DNA from 2 places in the Hydrogenophaga taeniospiralis genome. Region 1 is predicted to be linked to the other one. Evidence: predicted binding sites of a transcription regulator. Region 1 holds the regulator's gene; the other holds the start of a gene.
The links. Region 1 encodes FNR, which switches genes on or off when oxygen is low (the NO sensors DNR and NnrR bind a similar motif). Its sites were predicted from a motif close to TTGATNNNNATCAA; they were not measured.
Positions count from the first base shown of each region.

Region 2: the regulator FNR is predicted to act here: its motif matches at 9,027-9,040, upstream of KIH07_RS00315 (OmpW/AlkL family protein).

Region 1 covers NZ_JAHBAG010000001.1:3,938,132-3,949,287, reverse strand. Annotated here, with positions in the region: gene KIH07_RS18975 (universal stress protein) at 1-368, opposite strand, end outside; gene KIH07_RS18970 (heavy metal translocating P-type ATPase) at 461-2,896, shown strand; gene ccoS (cbb3-type cytochrome oxidase assembly protein CcoS) at 2,939-3,076, shown strand; gene ccoN (cytochrome-c oxidase, cbb3-type subunit I) at 3,145-4,590, shown strand; gene ccoO (cytochrome-c oxidase, cbb3-type subunit II) at 4,602-5,351, shown strand; gene KIH07_RS18950 (cbb3-type cytochrome oxidase subunit 3) at 5,368-5,505, shown strand; gene ccoP (cytochrome-c oxidase, cbb3-type subunit III) at 5,532-6,440, shown strand; gene ccoG (cytochrome c oxidase accessory protein CcoG) at 6,511-7,977, shown strand; gene KIH07_RS18935 (nitrogen fixation protein FixH) at 8,020-8,316, shown strand; gene KIH07_RS18930 (hypothetical protein) at 8,394-8,687, shown strand; gene fnr (fumarate/nitrate reduction transcriptional regulator Fnr) at 8,787-9,506, opposite strand; gene hemN (oxygen-independent coproporphyrinogen III oxidase) at 9,686-11,065, shown strand; gene KIH07_RS18915 (sulfite exporter TauE/SafE family protein) at 11,138-11,156, shown strand, end outside.
Region 2 covers NZ_JAHBAG010000001.1:73,632-84,787, reverse strand. Annotated here, with positions in the region: gene KIH07_RS00360 (YeeE/YedE family protein) at 1-381, shown strand, start outside; gene KIH07_RS00355 (MFS transporter) at 584-1,837, opposite strand; gene KIH07_RS00350 (HAD-IIB family hydrolase) at 1,834-2,637, opposite strand; S-adenosyl-L-homocysteine riboswitch at 2,693-2,780, shown strand; gene ahcY (adenosylhomocysteinase) at 2,852-4,300, shown strand; gene KIH07_RS00340 (TlyA family RNA methyltransferase) at 4,451-5,218, shown strand; gene metF (methylenetetrahydrofolate reductase [NAD(P)H]) at 5,255-6,085, shown strand; gene KIH07_RS00330 (septal ring lytic transglycosylase RlpA family protein) at 6,082-6,501, shown strand; gene KIH07_RS00325 (LysR family transcriptional regulator) at 6,556-7,821, shown strand; gene KIH07_RS00320 (Bug family tripartite tricarboxylate transporter substrate binding protein) at 7,949-8,929, shown strand; gene KIH07_RS00315 (OmpW/AlkL family protein) at 9,171-9,767, shown strand; gene KIH07_RS00310 (sensor histidine kinase) at 9,869-11,156, opposite strand, start outside.

The sequences.
Region 1 (11,156 bases):
AGGCCCCGGCGGCCATGTGAGGCCATCACGATCAGGTCGCACTTGTTGCGCTTGGCCGCGGCGATGATGGCCTCGGCAATCAGGTCGGACTTCACCGTGATCGGCTTGACCTTCACTTCGCGCAACTGACCGGCCGCCTTCACCGCGTTGACGGCCTCCATGGCCTCGTCCAGCCACTGCTTTTCGATGCGGGCCACTTCGGCCGCTGCGAGCGCCACGCCCCCTTCAAAGTAGGTCTGCGGATAACGCGGGACCACTTTGAGGGCGATCACTTCTGCGCCCGTCAGATCAGCCAGATTGATGCCGTGCTCAACGGCTTGTTGGGAGAGTTTTGAGCCGTCTGTCGCGATCAAAATTCGTTTGTACATGCTGCATCTCCTCGGGCAATTGTTGGAACAGCCATAGACTAGCAAAGAGCGACCGGTTTCGGTTGACTTAAATCAAGCGTGAGGAATGCCACTTGAACTACCCTCGGGGCATGAACGAGGCCGCCACCGCGCCGCCGGTGGGGTCTTTGCTCGCCGATCCGCATCCTGATGGCCAGGCCGTTCAGGAAGAACCCTTTGCGTCTGGTTCACGAGGTTGGCTGGGAGACCATCGCGGGCCACTCACCGTGACCGACGACTTTGGCGTGCTCGACGATCCGGTCGAGCAACAGGAGTTCACGCAGTTCAGCGAGGTGGAGGGCCGAACGACCGCTGAATCGGTGTTGATGGTGCAGGGCATGTATTGCGCGGCCTGTGCCGACACCGTCGAGTGCGTGCTGCAGGACCTGCCTGGTGTGGAGTGGGCACAGGTGCATGCAGCCACGCGGCGGCTCACGCTGCGCTGGGATCCTTCCCGGACCACGGTATCGAGCCTGGCCCGAGCGGTGGGCCAGACCGGGTACCGACTGCTGCCGATGCAGCAGGCACTGTCCATCAGCGAGCGCCTGCGTGAAACGCGTCAGGCCTTGTGGCGTTTGTTCGTGGCGGGCTTTTGTGCCATGCAGGTCATGATGTACGCATGGCCGGCGTACATCACCGAGCCGGGCGAAATCCCTGCCGACATAGACCAGTTGCTGCGCTGGGCCAGTTGGGTGCTGAGTCTGCCGGTGGTGTTTTTCGCCAGTGGTCCCTTTTTCAGCAGCGCCTGGCGCGACCTGCGGCAAGGCAGGGTCGGCATGGACACACCGGTGTCGATCGGCATTCTCGTGACCTTTCTGGCCAGTTCCGCGGCCACCTTCGATCCTTCCGGCGTCTGGGGTCATGAGGTCTGGTTCGACTCGCTGACCATGTTCGTGTTTTTCCTGCTGGGTGGGCGTTACCTGGAACTCAAGGCGCGCGACCGCACGGCTGGCGCGCTCGACAGCCTGATGAACCGCCTGCCCGAAGTGTGCGAGCGGCAGATGCCCGCAGGCGGTTTTGAAACCATGTCGCTCCGTCGTCTGGTCGTCGGGGACGTGGTGCGTGTGCAGGCAGGGCAGGCTTTCCCCGGCGACGGTGACATCTTGAGCGAGTCGGCCACGGTGGACGAGGCCTTGTTGACGGGCGAGTCGCGCCCGGTCACGCGGGCGCAGGGGCAGGGCGTGGTGGCAGGCAGCTTCAATCTGGGTGGCCCGGTGTTGGTGCGGATTGCCCGGCTGGGGCGCGACACCCGGTTCGCGCAGATCGTGGCGCTGATGGAGCGGGCGTCTACCGAAAAGCCCCGTCTGGCCGTGCTGGCCGACCGCATCGCGGCGCCGTTTCTGGTCTTGGTGTTGCTCGCTGCCGCATTGGCCGGTTTCTACTGGTGGCAGATCGATCACACCAAGGCGCTCGGGGTGGCTGTGGCCGTGCTCATCGTCACCTGCCCGTGCGCGCTCTCGTTGGCCACGCCCGCCGCCATGCTCAGCTCGGCCGGTGCGCTGGCGCGGCGCGGCATTCTCGTGCGGCGGCTGCAGGCATTCGAGGCCTTGGCCCAGATCAACGCCGTGGTGTTCGACAAGACGGGCACGCTGACGCATGACCGGCTGGTGCTGGTGGATGTGCGCACACGTGAGGGCGTGGGGCGGGAACAGGCGCTGGCATTGGCCGGAGCGCTGGCCGCGGGCTCTCTGCACCCGGTATCGCGCGCGATAGCACAGGCGGTTTCGGCGGAGCAAGCGGGAGACGTGCCGTCCTTGACGGAGCTGACCGAGGTTGCTGGGCAGGGCATGCAGGCAAGGCGTCCCAGTGGTCCCTGGGTGCGGCTGGGTTCGGCGGCTTTTTGTGGTGCACGCCATGCCGAGCGTTCGACCGACGATTCACCCAGAGCCTTTCTGGCGGACGAGCAGGGCTGGATGGCGACTTTCGAGTTGCAGGAGGGGTTGCGCGCCGATGCCCGGGATGCGGTCGCTGCTTTGCGTGCCATGGGGGTGCGCACCTGGCTGCTTTCCGGCGACCGCGAGAGCGCAGCCATGCAGGTGGGACGGGCCGTGGGGGTGGATCACGTGATCGCTGGCGCCTCGCCCGAGCAGAAGCTGGTCGAAGTGGTGGCCTTGCAGGGGCAAGGCATGAAGCTGGCGATGGTGGGCGATGGTCTCAACGACGGCCCGGTGCTGGCGCGAGCCAATACCTCGTTTGCGCTAGGTCACGCTGCGCCTTTGGCTCAAGCCCAGTCGGACTATGTGATCCAGGGCGGGGAGGTCATGGGCGTGGTCTTGACATTGCGTCAGGCCCGGTCCACGCTGCGCATCGTGCGGCAGAACCTCGTCTGGGCCGCGGTCTACAACCTGGTGAGCGTGCCCTTGGCGCTCGTGGGCTGGATGCCTCCCTGGCTGGCCGGACTCGGCATGGCTGGTAGTTCGTTGCTGGTGATCGTCAACGCGTTGCGCTTGGCGTCCAAAGCCACAGCGGGCGTCCCAGTGACCCCTGTGGGTGCGAGCTCATCCGCATAAAGGCGCGGTATTCACCGCGTTCGATTGATAAAGGTGTTCATCATGGATGTTCTGTATTTGCTGATCCCCATTTCGGTGTTGCTCGTGTTCGCCATCATCGGGGTCTTTTGGTGGGCACTTCAGGCTGGGCAATTCGACAACATCGAACGTGAGGGCGAGCGCATTCTTCGGGGCGATTGACTTAAGTCAAGGTGCATGGAGGGTGCCGTGAGGACACTCCAACAAGCGACATTTATGAGGAGTTCTGTATGTCCGTAACAAGAAAGGCCAGCCAACCGGCGGTCTACAACGACAGTGTGGTCCGCGGGTTTGCCATCATGTCCGTGATCTACGGCGTGGTGGGCATGCTGGTGGGTGTGATCATCGCGGCCCAGTTGACCTGGCCCGAGCTGAACATGGGCATTGAATGGCTGACCTACGGCCGTCTTCGCCCCTTGCACACCAACGCGGTGATTTTTGCGTTTGGTGGGTCGGTGCTGTTTGCGACCAGCTACTACGTGGTGCAGCGAACCTGCCACACCGCCTTGTTCTCGAACAAGCTGGCCTGGCTGACGTTCTGGGGCTGGAACGCGGTGATCGTGGCGGCCGTCGTGTCGCTGCCCCTGGGGCTGACTCAGGGCAAGGAATACGCCGAACTGATCTGGCCGATTGACCTGTTGATCACTGTGGTCTGGGTGTCGTATGCGATCGTGTTCTTCGGCACGGTTGGCACCCGCAAGGTCAAGCACATCTACGTGGCCAACTGGTTCTTTGGTGCCTACATCATCACCATCGCCCTGTTGCACATCTTCAACAACCTGTCCATCCCGACCGGTGCCACGCACTCCTACTCGGCCTACGCCGGCGTGCAGGATGCCATGGTGCAATGGTGGTACGGCCACAACGCGGTGGGCTTCTTCCTGACCGCCGCCTTCCTGGGCATGATGTATTACTTCATCCCCAAGCAGGCCGAGCGTCCGGTCTACTCCTACCGCCTGTCCATCGTCCACTTCTGGGCGCTGATCTTCACCTACATGTGGGCGGGCCCACACCACCTGCACTACACCGCGCTGCCCGACTGGACGCAGTCCGTTGGCATGGTGTTCTCCCTGATCCTGCTGGCTCCCAGCTGGGGCGGCATGATCAACGGCATCATGACGCTGTCGGGTGCCTGGCACAAACTGCGTGACGATCCCATCCTGCGCTTCCTGATCGTGTCCCTGTCGTTCTACGGCATGTCCACCTTCGAAGGCCCGATGATGTCGATCAAGACCGTCAACGCGCTGTCGCACTACACCGACTGGACCGTGGGGCACGTGCACTCCGGCGCTCTGGGTTGGGTGGGGCTGGTGTCCATGGGGTCGCTGTACTACCTGATTCCGCGCCTGTTTGGCCAGAAGAAGATGTATTCGGTGCCTGCCATTGAGTTGCACTTCTGGGTGGCCACCATTGGCATCGTGCTGTACATCGCCGCCATGTGGATTGCCGGTGTGATGCAAGGTCTGATGTGGCGCTCGGTCAACCCCGACGGCAGCCTGACCTACACCTTCGTCGAGTCGGTGAAGGCCACCTTCCCGTTCTATGTGATCCGTCTGCTGGGTGGTGTGCTGTACCTCAGCGGCATGCTGGTCATGCTCTGGAACGTCATCATGACGATGCGTCAGGGCCGTGTCGTGGACGTGCCCGTCCTCGCCGTCAACCCCGCACACGCCTGAGGAGTAGAAACATGGCAAACAACGAAAAAGTCGAAGGCCACGGACGGATCGAGACCAACAACTTCCTCATGATCGTGTTGATCACGCTCGTGGTGGCTGTGGGTGGTCTGGTTGAAATCGTGCCCCTGTTCTTCCAGAAGTCCACCACCACACCGATCGAAGGCCTCAAGCCCTACAGCGCACTGCAGCTGGCCGGTCGTGATGTCTATGTGAGCGAAGGTTGCTACAACTGCCACTCGCAGATGATTCGTCCGTTCCAGGCCGAGACGTTGCGTTATGGCCCTTACTCGGTGGCTGGCGAATTTGTTTACGACCGTCCGTTCCAGTGGGGTTCCAAGCGCACGGGTCCTGATCTGCACCGTGTGGGTGGCCGCTACAGCGATGAATGGCATCGCACCCACCTGACCAACCCACGCGATGTGGTGCCTGAATCGAACATGCCCGCGTACGCATTCCTTGGCGAGAAAGCGGTGAATGCGGACGTCATGCCCAAGCGCATGGAAGTGCTGCGTACGCTCGGCGCGCCTTACACCGACGAAGAGATCGCACAGTCGGTCGAAGCTGTGAAGGGTAAGACCCAGATGGAAGCCGTGATCGCCTATCTGCAGGTGCTGGGCACCGCTCGCAGCGCCAGCCGCCCGGCTGCCGAGGCGGCTCCGGCACCCGCTGCTGCTGATGTGACTCCGGCGGCCGAGGCTGCAGCGCCTACCGCTCCGGCTGTTGAGCCAGCGCCCGCCGCGGCGACTGGTACCAAGCAATAACCGCGGAAGGCCCACCATGGACATCAACGATCTGCGCAGCATCGTCACGGTGGTCAGTTTGCTGACCTTCGTGGGCATCGTGGTATGGGCCTGGTCCAAACGCAACCAGGCCAGCTTTGACGAGGCAGCCCAACTGCCCTTCACTGACGACTAAACCGCGGCACCAACAAGAGAAACATCATGAGCGACTTTACAAGTGATTTCTGGCACCTCTACGTGGGCGGGTTGACACTGGTCAGCATCATCGCCTGCCTGATCCTGCTTTGGATCAGTGGCACCACGAAGGCGAACACCCATGCCGACAACACCACCGGTCACGTCTGGGACGGCGATCTGGCGGAAATGAACAACCCGCTGCCCAGGTGGTGGGTCTATCTGTTCATCATCACGGTGCTCTTCGCGCTGGCCTACGGCGCGCTGTATCCCATGTTTGGCAAGTTCCAGGGTGTACTGGGCTGGAGTTCGCAGGGGCAGCACACCTCCGAGGTTGCAAAGGTGGAGGCGGCCATCGCCCCGATATACGCCAAATTCAACGGCATGACCCCGGAGCAGATCGCTGGCGATGCGCAAGCCATGGCCATTGGTGAGCGTCTGTTCATGAACTACTGTGCCCAGTGCCATGGTTCTGATGCCCGTGGAGCCAAGGGCTTTCCCAACCTGACCGACGGTGACTGGCTGGGCGGTGGTGACCATGCGATCATCAAAAAGACGATTGCTCAGGGCCGTATCGGTGTCATGCCCCCGATGGCTGCTGCCGTGGGCAGTGCTGAAGACGTGCGCAACGTGGCGAACTACGTGCTGAGCCTGTCTGGCAGTCCGCACGACTCCGTGCGAGCCTCCCAGGGCAAAGAAAAGTTCGCTGCCTGTGCGGCCTGCCACGGCATGGATGGCAAAGGGATGGCGGCGGTGGGTGCTGCCAACCTGACCGATGGTACGTGGCTGCATGGCTGGGGTGAAGAAGCCATCATCCGCGCTGTGAACAATGGATTCACCAACCAGATGCCCGGGCAGTCGGCCTTGCTGAACGAAGCGCAGATCAACGTGCTCGCGTCCTACGTCTGGGGCATGTCGAACAAGCCCGCCAATTAAGGCAACCGAGGAGGCTGTGTGGTCGCTTTGACCGCGCAGCCTTTTTTCTTTCACCAACCACGGGTTCCTCGTGACTTCCGCCACGCCAGACGTCAGCAGCAGCAAACCGATCATTCCCATCACCCCGGAACCATCGCAAGGAGATGCTGCCGGCGACGAGGTGATGGTTTCTCTGTACGCTTCTCGCCAGAAAATTTACCCGCGCTCGGTCGCTGGTCTGTTTTCCAAATGGCGGTGGATTGCGGTCTGGATCACGCAGATCGTGTTTTACGGCTTGCCCTGGCTGGAGTGGAATGCGCGTCAAGCGGTGCTCTTCGATCTCGAAGCGCGCCGCTTTTACATTTTCGGCCTGGTGCTCTACCCGCAGGACTTCATCTACCTCACGGGGCTGTTGGTCATTTCGGCGCTGGCACTGTTCCTGTTCACGGCCGTGGCAGGGCGCCTGTGGTGCGGCTACGCCTGTCCACAGACGGTCTACACAGAGATATTCCTGTGGATCGAGAAAAAGGTCGAAGGTGACCGGTCCGCGCGCATGCGGCTCGACCAGTCGCCCCTGTCGGCCGCCAAGTTCAGCAAGAAGTGGATCAAGCATGCGCTCTGGATCTTGTTTGCCCTTTGGACCGGCTTCACGTTCGTGGGCTACTTCACGCCGATTCGTGAGCTGACCTCGCTGTCCCTGGCGGCGTCCCTCGGCCCTTGGCAAACCTTCTGGATCTTCTTCTACGGGTTTGCCACCTATGGCAATGCCGGCTTCATGCGCGAACAGGTCTGCAAGTACATGTGCCCCTATGCGCGCTTCCAGAGCGCGATGTTCGACAAGGACACGATGATCGTCACTTACGACGAGAAACGTGGTGAGCCGCGTGGACCGCGTTCCAAGAAGGCGGACCCGAAAGCCCTGGGCCTGGGTGCGTGTGTGGATTGCACCTTGTGTGTGCAGGTCTGTCCCACCGGGATCGACATTCGAAAAGGTCTGCAATACGAGTGCATCGGTTGCGGGGCTTGCATCGATGTCTGCGATGAGGTGATGGACAAGGTGGGCTATCCACGTGGCCTTATCAAATACTCCACGCAAAATGGCATGGCGCAAGGGTGGAGCACCCAGCAGATGATCCGCCGCGCGATGCGCCCAAGGGTCTTGGTGTATTCCGGCATTCTGCTGACCATCACCCTCGCCGTGATGATCAGCCTCTTCTTGCGCACCCCCCTCAAGGTCGACGTCATTCGTGATCGCGGCGTGCTGGCTCGCATGGTGGAGCAGGGGCGCATCGAAAACGTGTTCAGGCTGCAGGTCATGAATGCGACCGAAAGCACGCAGCGCTACGTGATCAGCGTGTCGGGGTTGCAGGGCATCACCATCGCGTCGGAAGCCGAGATTGAAGTGTTGCCCACGGAAGTCCGGTCTGCGGTGCTGCGGGTGCAGGTGCCACCCGATACGGCACCCAGCGGGTCCCACCCGATCCACTTCGAGATCCGGTCCACAGGGGATGAGGCATCCCAGGTAACCGAAAAAGCAGCCTTTCTTATCCCGCGCTGAAATGCGGACGTCGCCCATCCACCGACCACTCTGGAGTCTTCAATGAATACCGCAACCCTCAAAAATCCGGACCCTAAGCCTTCTGTCTCCTGGTGGCGCGTTCCACACATGTGGCTGGTGGTGGGGGGACCATTGCTGGTGGTGGTCGCGAGCATCATCACCGCAGTCATTGCGGTGAAGGGCGCCGATCCTGTGCTCGACAAGGAAGACTACGAGCGCAATCTCCAGGCCGCGCGGTCGCTGCAAGGGCAGGCCCGCATTGACGCGCTGATCCAGCTGCAGCCCGCCCACCAGGCGCGCAATCATGCGGCCTCGCCGGTGGTTCCAACCGACGAATAGGTGTGTGATGATTAGATCTTCGTGAGGCGCATCACGACAACTCCCGAGTCAGCGACGGAACCCAAGGAGACAAAACAATGTGGGCTCAGCGATGGATGTGGATTGCATGGCCGGCTTTTCTGGTGGCCGCCGTACTGGAGATGATCGTGTTTGCCATGGTCGATCCCAGTGATCTGCACTGGTTCGGGCAACCACTCGAGATGTCCAGACAGGCTGTCTACACAATGGCCTTCTTTGTTTTCTGGGTGGTGACCATGGTGTCGAGCTCACTCACGGCGCTTTTGTCCATGTCCCCGTTCGAGGTCAACCGTTGCCCCGTTCCGCTGGAGGAGCGACCTCGCGACTGCGCCAAGAACGGTTCGTGTTCCTGAAGCAGTTTGTTGCTCAAAAATCAAGCCCCGCCCGAGCAGTCTCGGCGGGGCTTGATTTTTGGGGTGTGTCGGATGCGGGCCAGAAGCCGCTGCCTGAGTTCAGCGACAGGACTGTGGGTTGACGATCTGTTTGAGCGCGTCGGTGTTCTTGATGTGAACGTAGCGTTGCTTGACCTCGATCGTGCCTTCCTCGACGAACTTCGAGAACGTGCGGCTCACCGTCTCAAGCTTCATGCCGAGGTAGCTCCCGATTTCTTCCCGGGTCATGCGAAGAATCAGCTCCGACTGCGAGAAGCCTCGGGCATGCAGGCGCTGTACCAGATTGAGCAGGAAGGCGGCCAGCCGCTCTTCCGCCCTCATGCTGCCCAACAACAACATGACGCTGTGATCGCGCACGATCTCACGGCTCATGATCTTGTGCACATGGTGCTGCAGGGTTGTGAACTCTCTCGACAGCTGCTCGACATCGTCAAACGGCATGACGCAGACCTCGGCGTCCTCCAGCGCAATCGCATCGCAGGAATGGTGGTCACTGACGATGCCGTCCAGACCAATGATTTCGCCTGTCATCTGGAAGCCCGTGACCTGGTCCCGGCCGTCAGCCGTGGTCACACAGGTCTTGAAGAAACCTGAACGAACCGCATACAACGAGGTGAATTTGTCACCGGTGTTGAACAGCGCCGCTCCGCGCTTGATCCTGCGTCGCGAAGAAATCACGCTGTCGAGCTTGTCCATCTCTTCGGAATTCAATCCCATGGGTAAGCACAACTCGCGCAGGTTGCAGCTTGAACAGGCGACTTTGATGCTATGAACGTCCATATTTTTCCCGGAATTGCAGCCCGAGCTTACCCCATGGTTCCGCAGCCTGTCGAGCGAGCATCGGTTTCCAGAGACGGGAACTCAGGGTCAACCCGAGTATGACGGGTGGGCTTGATCAAGATCAAGGGGCTAGCCCTGTGCATGATGCACAGTAAAGCTGAAGAACTGGAGAATTGTTTGTGAGTCATGCCATTTCCAACGAATTGCTCAAGCGATTCGACGTCCCCGGACCGCGTTACACCTCTTATCCGACCGCTGATCGTTTCGTTGAGGCCTTCACCGAGCAGGACTATGTCCAGGCGCTGGAGCAACGCCGGGCCGGGTCGATGGCGTTGCCCCTGTCTCTCTACGTGCACATCCCGTTCTGCGAGTCGGTTTGTTATTACTGCGCCTGCAACAAGGTCATCACCAAGCACCATGAGCGCGCCGCCGAGTATCTGCGCTACCTGTCGCGTGAAGTCGATCTTCAGGTCCAGCATTTCGGTCAGGGGCACAGTGTTTCGCAGTTGCACCTGGGGGGCGGCACACCCACTTTCCTCTCGGACGCCGAACTCGAAGACCTCATGGCCATGATCCGGCGAAACTTCACACTGGTGCCAGGCGGCGAATACTCGATCGAGGTCGATCCCCGAACCGTCACCGACCAGCGCCTGCAGACCCTGGCCAGACTGGGTTTCAACCGCCTGAGCTTTGGCGTGCAGGACTTTGACCCCGCTGTGCAAAAGGCGGTCCACCGCGTACAGCCGGCCGAGCAGGTGTTCGCGCTGGTGGACACGGCGCGCAAGATCGGGTTTGAGTCGGTCAATGTCGATCTGATTTACGGCCTGCCTCTGCAGACGCCCGAGTCGTTCTCCCGCACGCTGGCGCAAGTCAATGCCCTGCGCCCGGATCGCATTGCGCTCTACGCCTATGCGCATCTGCCCTCGCGTTTCAAGCCTCAGCGACGCATCATCTCTGCGGAGCTTCCCAGCGGCGGTGACAAGCTGTCCATGCTGTCGGCCTCGCTCGATGCGCTGATGGGCGCTGGATACGTTTATGTTGGCATGGATCACTTTGCCTTGCCGACCGATGCGCTGGCCGTGGCCAAGCGGCAGGGGCGCTTGCACCGAAACTTCCAGGGTTACAGCACCCAGCCAGACTGTGACCTGATCGCGCTGGGTGTTTCGGCCATCGGTCGCATTGGTGCCACCTACAGCCAAAACGCCAAGACGCTGGAGGAGTATTACGACGCGCTCGATCAGGGGCGACTGCCGATCGTGCGTGGGTTGGCCTTGACCCGCGATGATCTGCTGCGCCGGTCGGTGATCATGTCCATCATGTGCCAGGGACAGCTCCAATACGAATCGATCGAACTTGGACACCTGATCGATTTCAAGACCTATTTCGCACGCGAACTGGAGGCGCTGGCCGGGTTGGCCGAACATGGGCTGGTCACCATCGACGACAGTGGTGTGCAGGTGACGGCCACGGGCTGGTTCTTGGTGCGGGCCATTGCCATGGTGTTCGACAAGAACCTGCAGGTGGACCAGGACCGGGCACGTTTCTCCAAGATCATCTGATCGCTTGTTTGACTCGAAGCCCGAAGCACCCTGGGCTGCCGACTGCGCTACAGTGCCCTCATGCAGACTTCAATGGCGATCACGGCCCTTT
Region 2 (11,156 bases), 3.9 Mb from region 1:
GTGCTCAGCGCGCCCGGCGAACCCTGGACTTTTGGCCTGGGCCTGATGCCGGGGGTGTTTCTCGGCTCGCTGGTGGGCGCCCTGGTGGGGGGCGACTGGAAGCTCGAAGGCTTCGGCGGCGGCTACACCATGCCGCGCTACATCGTCGGCGCCATCCTGATGGGCTTTGGCTCCATGCTGGCGGGGGGCTGCGCCGTGGGCGCGGGCATGACGGGCGGCGCGATCTTCGCGCTCACGGCCTGGGTCACGCTGGCGGGCATGTGGATCGGTGGCGGTGTGGCCGACCGCGTGTTCGACGGCGCGAACAAACCCGCGCCCGCACCGGCGCCTTCGGACGATCCGGCACCGCGGGCGGCGAGCGCTCCGACCGCTGCGCCTTGAACGGTCCCCCCCTGCGCCGCCTTCGGCGTCACCCCCCCCCCGGGGGGCGCCAGCTGCGGCCTGGCGGAGCCAGTTCCGCGCTGGCCTGGGTTGGCGTTGCTTCGGGCGGTGCTCTGAGGCTTTGAGGGGGCTTTCGTTGCACGGCGGCCATCAGCTGCGGCCTGGCGGAGCCAGTTCCGCGCTGGCCTGGTCTGGTGTTGCTTCAGGCGCTTCTCAGAGGCCTTGAAGAGCGGCTTTCCCTGCGCAACAGCCACCAGCCCGGCCCGGCCACGGCCAGTAGCAGCGCGGGGAAGCCGAGCACCGGCGCCCAATCCAGCATGGCCGCGCCCAGGGCCGGGGCGAGCACGCCGCCCAGGGTGTACGACAGCACCAGCACGGCGGTGCTGTTGACCAGGGTGATGCCCTCTTCGCGCGAGCCGATGTCGATCATCGCCAGCGTGTAAAGGCTGCCACCCGCGCCGCCCCAGAAGAAGGCCACCGCCGCCGCCAGCCAGGGCGTGCCGGCCACGAAGGGAATGAGCGCCGTGGCCGCCAGCGTGACCAGCGCGCAGGCGCGCATGATCGCCAGCCGCGCGCGGTGGGCGCCGCCCCAGCGCGGGAGGCCGCCCAGCCGATCGGCCAGCAGGCCGGCGGGCAGCATCATGAGTGCGCTGCCCAGGCCGCTGGCCGAGACCAGCAAGGCCGCCGCCGCGACGCCCAGACCCAGGCTCAGGCCGTACAGCGGCAGGATGGAGGTGAGCCCGCTTTCGAAGAAACCACCGACGAAGCCCACCGCCATGATCAGCGGGTGCGCGCGCAGCGCATGCCACACGCCGTGCAGGCCCACGCGCGCGCTGTGGGCGTCGACCGCGCGCGGCAGCGGAGGGATCGCCAGGCTCCACAGCAGGCCGATGAACAGGCTGGCCAGCACCAGCCACAGCGCCGCCGGGTTCTGCGGCCCCAGCACGGCGAGCAGGGCAGGGCCGATCACGAAGGTGGTGCCCACCATGGTCTCGAACAGGCCCACCATGCGGCCGCGCTTCAGGGGCGGCGCGAACTCGGCCACCACCGCCTCGGCCAGCACCCAGCGCAGGCCCGAGGCCGCGCCGGCGATGAAGTCCAGCACGAACCACGCGGGCAGCCAGTCGGTGAGCAGAAAGCCGGTGGTGGAGATCACCGGGATCAGCGCCGACAGCCACAGCGTGGGCCGGCGCCCGAGCCGCTGGGTGATGGCCGAGGCGAACGGCGTGATGAGAAACACGCCCACCCAGCCGCTGGCCGCGAACAGCCCGGCCAGCGTGGTGGACACGCCGTCGCCCTTGAGCCGCAACAGCAGCAGCGGCAGCAGCATGAAATAGCCCACCAGCTCGAAGAAGGTGGCGCCGAAGATGGCCACCAGGCCGAGCCGGGCACGGGCCGGGGCGGCGGCGGGCAGGGGCGAGCCGCCGTGGCCGGGCGGCAGCGGGTGTTCGATCATGCGATCGCCTTCGCGGTGAGCACAGCGTGTGCCAGCTCGGCGAAGCCCGCGCCGCGTTCGCCTGGCGTCACGTAGCGCGGGCGGTGCGTCAGCTGGTCCCAGAAGCGCGCCACGTTGGCCACGCCCACGCTGTGCGCAAAGTGGCCGAACATGCGCGCGTCGTTGGTGGAGTCGCCCACGTAGACCCAGCGGTCGAGCTCGGCGTCGAGCTCGACCGCCAGGTGGCTGCGCACGATCCATCGCGCGCCGGCGAGCTTGTCGTGTCCGCCGATCCAGCCGTTGATGTGGATGGAGCTGACCGTGGCGTTCAGGCCACCGGCCCGCATGAGGCGCACCACCGCGTGGATCGACGCGTCGTCCAGGTGGGCGAACTCGCTGTGGTCGATGGCGATGTCGGTCTCGCGCCCCGGGCTGTCCTGCGACAAGCGGGTGTGTGGCAGTGTGGTCAGGATGTTTTGCGCCACCGCCTGCAGTTGCGCGAAGTTCGCGCGGCGGGTGGCCTCGTCCTGCAGCCAGGCCTTGCACAGCGCGCCATCGGCGCCGCGCCACAGCGCCACGGCACCGTTCTCCGCCACGATGGCGTTCACCGGCCAGGCCAGGGCAAAGGCCTCGCTCCAGCCCGCCGGGCGCCCGGTGATGGCGAACACCGGCAGGCCGGCGGCGCGCAGCGCGTGCAGGGCGGCCAGGGCGTCGGGCGTGATCACGCCCTCGGTGGTGAGCGTGTCGTCGATGTCGGTGAGCACGCCGTGGATGCGCGCGCGCTCGGCCAGCGGCCAGTCGGATAGCGGGGGATGGGTCATAAAGGCCCGCCAGTTTCGCAGATAGCCAAAACGGGCGCCTGCGTTAGAATCGTTGCCATCCGAGGAGCGTTGCAGCGCACCCCTGACCACCGGTCAGCGCGGGGCGTGAGGCTCGGAAATCCATGCAACGACGCTCATCCACTTCCGTGCGATGGGCTTTTTTATTCCCGTTTCGCGCGTGGGGTGGTTCATTCAACCTTCTCAGGAGCGAACCATGAACGCACGCATTCCCGCCGCCGCTGCATCGGCCAATCTGACCGACTGCGCCATCACCGACATCGGCCTGGCCGACTGGGGCCGCAAGGAAATCCGCATCGCCGAGACCGAAATGCCCGGTCTGATGGCCATCCGCGAAGAATTCGCGCCCAAGCAATCGCTCAAGGGCGCGCGCATCACCGGCTCGCTGCACATGACCATCCAGACGGCCGTGCTGATCGAGACCCTGCAGGCCCTGGGCGCCGAAGTGCGCTGGGCCTCGTGCAACATCTTCTCCACGCAGGACCACGCCGCTGCCGCCATCGCCGCCGCCGGCACGCCGGTGTTCGCCGTCAAGGGCGAGACCCTGGTCGACTACTGGGACTACACCCACCGCATCTTCGACTTTGGCCCCAAGGGCAGTGAAGGCGAAGGCCCGAACATGATCCTGGACGACGGCGGTGACGCCACGCTGCTGATGCATCTGGGCAAGCGCGCCGAAAAAGACCTGTCCGTGCTGGCCCACCCGGGCAGCGAAGAAGAGCGCATCCTGTTCGCCGCCATCAAGGCCAAGCTGGCCGAGGACAGCACCTGGTACAGCCGCAAGAGCGCCCAGATCATCGGCGTGACCGAAGAGACCACCACGGGCGTGCACCGCCTGAAGGAGATGTCGGCCAAGGGCACGCTGCTGTTCCGCGCCATCAACGTGAACGACTCGGTGACCAAGAGCAAGTTCGACAACCTCTACGGCTGCCGCGAGAGCCTGGTGGACGGCATCAAGCGCGCCACCGACGTGATGATCGCCGGCAAGGTGGCTTGCGTGGCCGGCTACGGCGACGTGGGCAAGGGCTCGGCCCAGGCCCTGCGCGCCCTCTCCGCCCAGGTCTGGGTGACCGAGATCGACCCCATCAACGCCCTGCAGGCCGCGATGGAAGGCTACAAGGTCGTGACCATGGAGTACGCCGCCGACAAGGCCGACATCTTCGTGACCACCACCGGCAACCGCGACGTGATCACCTTCGAGCACATGGCCGCCATGAAGGACCAGGCCATCGTCTGCAACATCGGCCACTTCGACAACGAGATCCAGGTCGCCAAGCTGGAAGAAAAGTGCCAGTGGGAAGAGATCAAGCCCCAGGTGGACCACGTGATCTTCCCGGACGGCAAGAAGATCATCCTGCTGGCCAAGGGCCGGCTGGTGAACCTGGGCTGCGGCACCGGCCACCCCAGCTTCGTGATGTCGTCGAGCTTCGCCAACCAGACCATCGCCCAGATCGAGCTGTTCACCCACCCCGAAGGCTACGACGTGGGCAAGGTCTACGTGCTGCCCAAGCACCTGGACGAGAAGGTCGCGCGCCTGCACCTGAAGAAGGTGGGCGCGATGCTGAGCGAGCTGAGCGACGAGCAGGCGGCGTACATCGGCGTGCCCAAGCAAGGCCCGTACAAGCCCGACACGTATAGGTATTGATCCCCCCGCGCCGCCTTCGGCGTCACTCCCCAGGGGGCGGCGCTGGCGGCCCGGCGAAGCCGGTTCCGCGGCGCCCTGGGGCGGCGCGTGGCCTTTCGGCCGCTGGCCGCGTGTCGTTGACGTGGCGGTTCCTCTGGAAATCTACAGCTCATGCGTGCTGATCAACTTCTCGTCGAACGCGGCCTCGCCGCTTCGCGCTCGCAGGCCCAGCGGCTGATCGCCGCTGGCGTGCGCTGGCGCCTGGCCGGTGGCGACTGGAAGGCCGTCACCAAAAACGGCGACGAACTGCGTGAGACGGTGGAGCTGGAGCTGCTGGACACGGCGGAGTCGCGTTTCGTGTCGCGTGGCGGCCTGAAGCTGGAAGGCGCGCTCCTGCACGGCGGCATCGATGTGACCGGTCTGCGTTGTCTGGACGTGGGCCAGAGCAGCGGTGGCTTCACCGACTGCCTGCTGCAGCGCGGCGCCGCGCAGGTGGTGGGCGTCGATGTCGGGCAGGGTCAGCTGCACCCCAAGTTGCACGGCGATGCGCGCGTGGTCTGCATCGAAAAATGCAACGCCCGCGAACTCACGGCGGAGCACCTGGCGCAAGCCGGTGGCGAGGCCGCCGCGGCACCGTTCGACCTGATCGTGGGCGACCTGTCGTTCATCTCGCAGACCCTGGTGTGGCCGGCCATCGTGCCGCTGTTGAAAGGCGGTGGCGACTTGCTGATGTTGGTCAAGCCGCAGTTCGAGCTGCAGCCCGAACACATCGGCAAGGGCGGCCTGGTGAAGAGCGCCACGAGCTACGCACGGGTGCGCGAGCGAATCGAACAGGCCTGCCTGGACAACGGGCTGGCGATGCAGGACTATTTTGAAAGCGCCATCACCGGCGGTGACGGCAACCGCGAATTTTTTGTCTGGGCGCGGCGCACGGTCTGAGGCCGGCGCCCCGTGCCACCCCACTGAGGCAACACCATGGCTCTGCCACTGAGTTTCGAGTTTTTTCCGCCCAAGACACCCGACGGCGCCGAGAAGCTGCGCGCCGTGCGCCAGCGGCTCTACGCGCTCAAGCCCGAGTTCTGCTCGGTCACCTTTGGCGCCGGCGGCTCCACGCAGGACGGCACGCTGCAGGCCGTGACCGAGATCATGGCCGAGGGCTGCTCGGCGGCGCCGCACCTGAGCTGCATCGGCCAGTCGCGCGAGTCCATCCGCGAGCGGCTCGCGGCCTATGCGGGTGCCGGCATTCACCGCCTGGTGGCCCTGCGCGGCGATCTGCCCAGCGGCTACGGCCTGGGCGGCGAGTTCCGCTACGCCAGCGATCTGGTGGCCTTCGTGCGCGCCGAAACCGGCGACCAGTTCCACATCGAGGTGGCGGCCTACCCGGAAACCCACCCGCAGGCCAAGTCGCCGCAGGCCGACCTGGACGCGTTCGTGGCCAAGGTCCGGGCCGGCGCGAACTCGGGCATCACCCAGTACTTCTTCAACAGCGACGCCTACTTCCGCTACATGGACGACCTGCGCCAGCAGGGCGTGGACGTGCCGGTGGTGCCGGGCATCATGCCCATCACCAGCTCCACCCAGCTGATGCGCTTCTCCGACGCCTGCGGCGCCGAGATTCCGCGCTGGATCCGCATGCGCCTGCAGGCCTATGGCGACGACACCGCGTCCATCAAGGCCTTCGGGCTGGACGTGGTGAGCGACCTGTGCGATCGCCTGCACCGCGCCGGCGTGCCCGGGCTGCACTTCTACACCATGAACCAGAGCGCCGCGACGGTGGAGATCGTGCAGCGCCTGCGGTTGTCATGAACTCGCGGGCCGCGCTGCTGCTGACCCTGGCCACGGCGCTGTGGCTGGGTGGTTGCTCCACCACGCGCGAGCCGTCGCTGCCCGACCTGGGGTTGCCCGGTGGGCCATGGGACGGGCCGGGCGGCGGTGAGATCGAGCGCGGCATGGCCTCCTGGTATGGCCAGCAGTTCCAGGGCCGGCGCACCGCCAGCGGCGAGCCGTTCGACATGCATGCGCTGACGGCCGCCCACAAGACCCTGCCGTTCGGCACACGGGTGCGGGTGCGCCACCTGGGCAGCGGCCAGGAGGTGGTGGTGCGCATCAACGACCGCGGTCCCTTCGCCAAGGGCCGTGTCATCGACCTCAGCCGCGCCGCCGCAGCGGCCATCGGGCTGGTCCAGTCCGGCACGGCCCAGGTGGTGTTGCTCAGGCCTTGAAGACGAACCTGCCGGTACGAGTCCACCCGACGGCGCTCTGACGAATCCCTTGTCATGAATCGGGCTGCCCATCTCACGGAACGATTGCCCTTGCGCTGGCTGCGGGCCGTGTCTGCCGTGGCCCAGACCGGCAGTGCCACCCGCGCGGCTGAGCCGCTTTTCCGGTCGGTTTCGGCGGTATCCCGTTCGCTGCGACAGGCCGAACAGCGTCTGGGCTTGCCGTTGTTCGAGCGTGGGGCAAGGGGCATGGCCTGCACGCCGGCCGGTCGGGTGCTTGCCCTCAGGACCCACCGTGCCCTGGCCCACCTGATCGCGGCACATGCCGAGATCGAGAAGCGCTGGGGTGCCGCTGGCTCCGGGTCGCGGCCATCCGCTCTCGAGCGGACGGTGACCGACGCCATGATGCTGTCGCTGGTGGCGGTGTCGGGCGCTTCGGGTGAGTCTGCGGCGGCGGCGCAGCTGGGTCTTTCGCAGTCGGCCATACACCAAAACCTCCAGGCGTTGCAGCGCATGGTCGCGACGCCGTTGTTCAGGCGATCGGCACAGGGCACGCGACTGACGGAGGCCGGCGACTGCCTGGTGCGCCACGTGAAGCTCGCACTGGGCGAGCTGCGCATCGCCCACGAGGAGGTGGCCACCTTCCTTGGTCAGCCGCGGGGTGAACTGGTCGTGGGGGCCTTGCCCATGGCCAGCACGGCCTTGGTTCCGCAGGCCTTGTCCCGTCTGCTGCGGACCCAGCCGGGGGTGCTGGCCACCGTGGTGGATGGCACCTACGAGACGCTGTTGCGGCTGTTGCGACAAGGCGATGTGGATCTGATGGTCGGCCCGCTGCGCGGTGAGCAGTCGCCCGGCGACATGGTCGAGCACGAGCTTTTCGTGGACTCTCTGGTCGCGGTGGTCCGGCGGGGTCATCCCTGTGCGCTCGCGGATCGGCGCTTGCAGCTGGGGGCCCTGCGGACGGCGACCTGGGTGGCTCCCCTGCCTGGGACGCCGGCGCGACGGGCCTTCGATGGCGTGTTCGCAGCGGTGGGCTGGTTGCCCCGTGTCTGCCTGCAGGCCAACAGCCCTTCGGTCGTGCGGGCGATGCTGCTGATGGGGGACGTCGTGGCCCTGTTGTCTCCCCAGCAGATCAAGACGGACGTGGACTCCGGTTTGCTCGAAGTGCTCCCCCTGGTGTTGAGGGGCACCGAACGCCGGATCGGCATCACGCTGCGCCGCGACGGCCTGCCGTCCCTCGCATGCCAGGGGCTGCAGGCGGCGTTGCAGGCGGTGGGTCGCTCCTGGACGGGTATTGAAACCACGGGTGTGCCGGATCGCTAGGGTTTGTCCCATGGCCGTATAAGTCAAACGCGAAGGTTCGAGCCCATTGAGCGTTGGTCCGGAGGGGCCGTGGTGGAGACACTTCTGGCAACCTCATCCGCATCCCATTCTCGCCAACGGAGTTTTCATGTCAGACCCGGTTTTCGGCACGCACCGCCGCACGTTCATCACCGTTGCCCTGGCTTCAGCCGCGTGGCCCTGGGCCCAGGCGCAGATGCCCAAGACCATCCGGCTGATCGTTCCCTTCCCTCCGGGGGGCTCCACCGACATCCTGGCCCGTGCCATCGCTCCCAAGCTCGCTCTCGCACTGGGTGCCACCGTGGTGGTCGACAACCGGGGCGGTGCCGGGGGATCCATCGGAGCGGGCGAGGCGGCCAAAGCTGCACCCGATGGCAGCGTGCTTCTCATGGGGCACATCGGCACCTTGGCGGTCAACCCGTCCATTTATCCCCGGTTGAGCTATGACCCCGTCAAGAGCTTCACGCCCGTGGCCTGGGTAGCCCGTGTGCCCAACGTATTGGTGGTGGGTGCCGACTCCCCGATCCAGAACTTCAAGCAGTTGATCGATGCCGCACGGGCACGACCGGGTGGACTGACGCACTCGTCCGGCGGGAACGGAAGTGCTGCGCACATCACGTTCGAATACCTCAAGCAAAAGACGAAAACCTTCATGTTGCACATTCCCTACCGGGGGACCGGGCCGTCGGTGGTGGACGTGATCGGAGGGCGGGTGGATGCCACCTTCACCGGCTCGCCCGCCGTCATCCCGCACATCAAGGACGGGAGGCTGCGCGCGCTGGCCGTGTCCAGTCCGCAGCGTCTGCCCTCTCTGCCCGACGTTCCCACCGTTGCCGAGAGCGGATATACCGGATTTGAGGCCGACCAGTGGTACGGCATCGTGGCGCCTGCGGGCATGTCACCGGCATTGGTCTCCCTGCTCAATACCGAGATCAACAAGGCGTTGGCGCTGCCCGATGTGGCGCAACAACTCGCCACCGAAGGCGCCACGCCCACGCCCACCACCCCGAAAGCGTTTGGAGAACTGATCGTGCGGGAAATACCGCGCTGGGCCGAAGTGGTCAGGATCAGCAACATGAAAGCGCCCTAGGGTGCGACACCCCCATAGCGCTTCGCACGCCCTTTGAGCCGCTGAAGGCGCCGTCTCGACGGTGTTGCTCAGGCCTTGAAGCCGGGCATGTCCCGGTTTGATCCAGATCAATCTACGGGCAATTCAACGCCGCACAAGGGGGGTGCAGGGGCGTGGTTTGACGATCCTCAAACGCCCGCATGCCCCGCTCTTCTGTAATCCCAACCGGGAATGTTCCCGTGTCGAGGACTGAGAGATGAGCATGAAAAAACACATCATCGCGATTGCCGCTGTAACGTTGTTGGCATCGGGCGCCGCCATGGCGCAGAACTTCAAAGAGGGCTCGCTGCTGGTGCGTGCCCGCGCCGTGCACCTGGACAGCGCCAACAAGGACACCACCGGTCTGGGCCTGGAAATCAACAACAAGTGGCTGCCCGAGGTGGACTTCACCTATTTCCTCAGCCCGAACCTCGCGGCCGAGCTGATCCTGACCGTGCCCCAGAAACACACCATGACCGCCGGCGGGGCCAACATCGGCTCGCTGCGCCACCTGCCGCCCACGCTGACGGTGCAGTACCACTTTGACCTGGGCGGGGTGAAACCCTATGTGGGCGCCGGCCTGAACTACACCCGTTTCAGCTCGGTGAATCTGCTGGGCGGCGCCGCCGACGTCAAACGCAACAGCTTCGGCCCGGCCCTGCAGGTCGGTGTGGACGTGCCGCTGACGGGCAACATGTACCTGAACTTTGACGTGAAGAAGGTCTTCATCAAGACCGATGTGCTCGCGGGCGGCGTCAAGGCCGGCACCTTCAAGGTGGACCCGCTGCTGGTCGGCATGGGCCTGGGCTGGCGCTTCTAAGAAAAAGCGTTTTTGGGTTTTGTGAGGGGTTGTGGCCCGGGGCGCCAAGGTGCTCCGGGTCTTTTTTTCGCGCGTCCCGGCCCGATGGCGCCGTTGTGCGCTCAGACCATCCGGGTCAATCCCAGCGTGAACAGCACGCCATCGGCCACGTTGCGCGCCTGCACCGTACCGCCCATCTTGCCCATGTAGGTCTTGACCACGAACAGGCCCTGGCCGCGGTGGCCGTCGGTGGGCGGCAGGTCGGACACGCCGTAGTCAAAAATCCGCGGCAGCAGCGCCGCGTCGATCGCCGGCCCCTGGTTGTGCACCGCGATCCAGGCGTGCTGCGGATCGGCCGTCAGCGACAGCGTGATGGCCGTGCCCGGTGTGCGGCAGCGCTGGGCGTTGCTCAGGAGGTGCGTGACCACGTCTTCCAGCGCGAAGCCATCGGCCCGCACCTGCAGGCCCGCCAGCCCGGTGTTGTCCGCGTCCAGATAGCGCACGCCGTCGATGCCGGAGAAGTGCGCGTTGTCGGCGATCTGCCGCAGGAAGGCGTGGATGTCCAACCGCTCGCTGGCCATGTCGGCAGCGACGATCGCCTCGCTCGGGGAGGCGTGGCCGTACAGCACCTTGACGGCCTGCTGCATGCGCTGCACATAGCGGTGGCTCGGGTCCTCGGGCCGGCCGTGCAGCACCATCAGCGACTGCAGTGGCGACATGATTTCGTGACCCACGGCGTGCCACATGTCCAGTTCCTGCTGGGCGCGCTGGTGTTCGCGCGAGATGTCGTTCTTCACCCGCTGCAGCAGGTCGGACAGGCCCCCGGCCAGGATGCCGAGTTCGTCGCTGCCACGCAGATCGCTCACGTCCAGGTCGGCGAGCCGGTTTTCCGGCAAGGGCGCGTGCACGTTGTACGACACCGCCGCCGCGCGCCGGGTGAGCTGGGTCACGCGGCGGATGAGCCCGATCTCGATCAGCAGCCAGGCCAGCACGATCGCGCCCAGCATGGCGCCGACCAGCCAGAGCAGGCGCGTGGCGACGATGCTGATGCGGCGCTCCACCGTGCGCACGTCGCCCGTGAGCGTGATCTCGAAGCGGCCCACCGGCGTGGCCACGGTGTCCACCGCCTGGAGCGGGGGCACCCGGGTGTCCACCGGCAGCAGGCCCACGATGTGGCGCACCCAGGGCGATTCGCGCTCGCCCGGCTCGGCGCTGCCGTGCAGGGTCTGCGTGGCGGGGGCGCGCGTGAGGCCGGGCGCGAGGGAGCTGGCCACGCGCTGAATTTGAAGGCTCTCGCCCGGCAGCAGGGACTGCGCCAGCTCGGCCAGCGCGGACGGTTCGGCCTGGCGTGGCGCGGCGGTGTCGAGCAGTTGCGCCGACGCGGGCCCCACGATCTGCAGCCCGACGCGG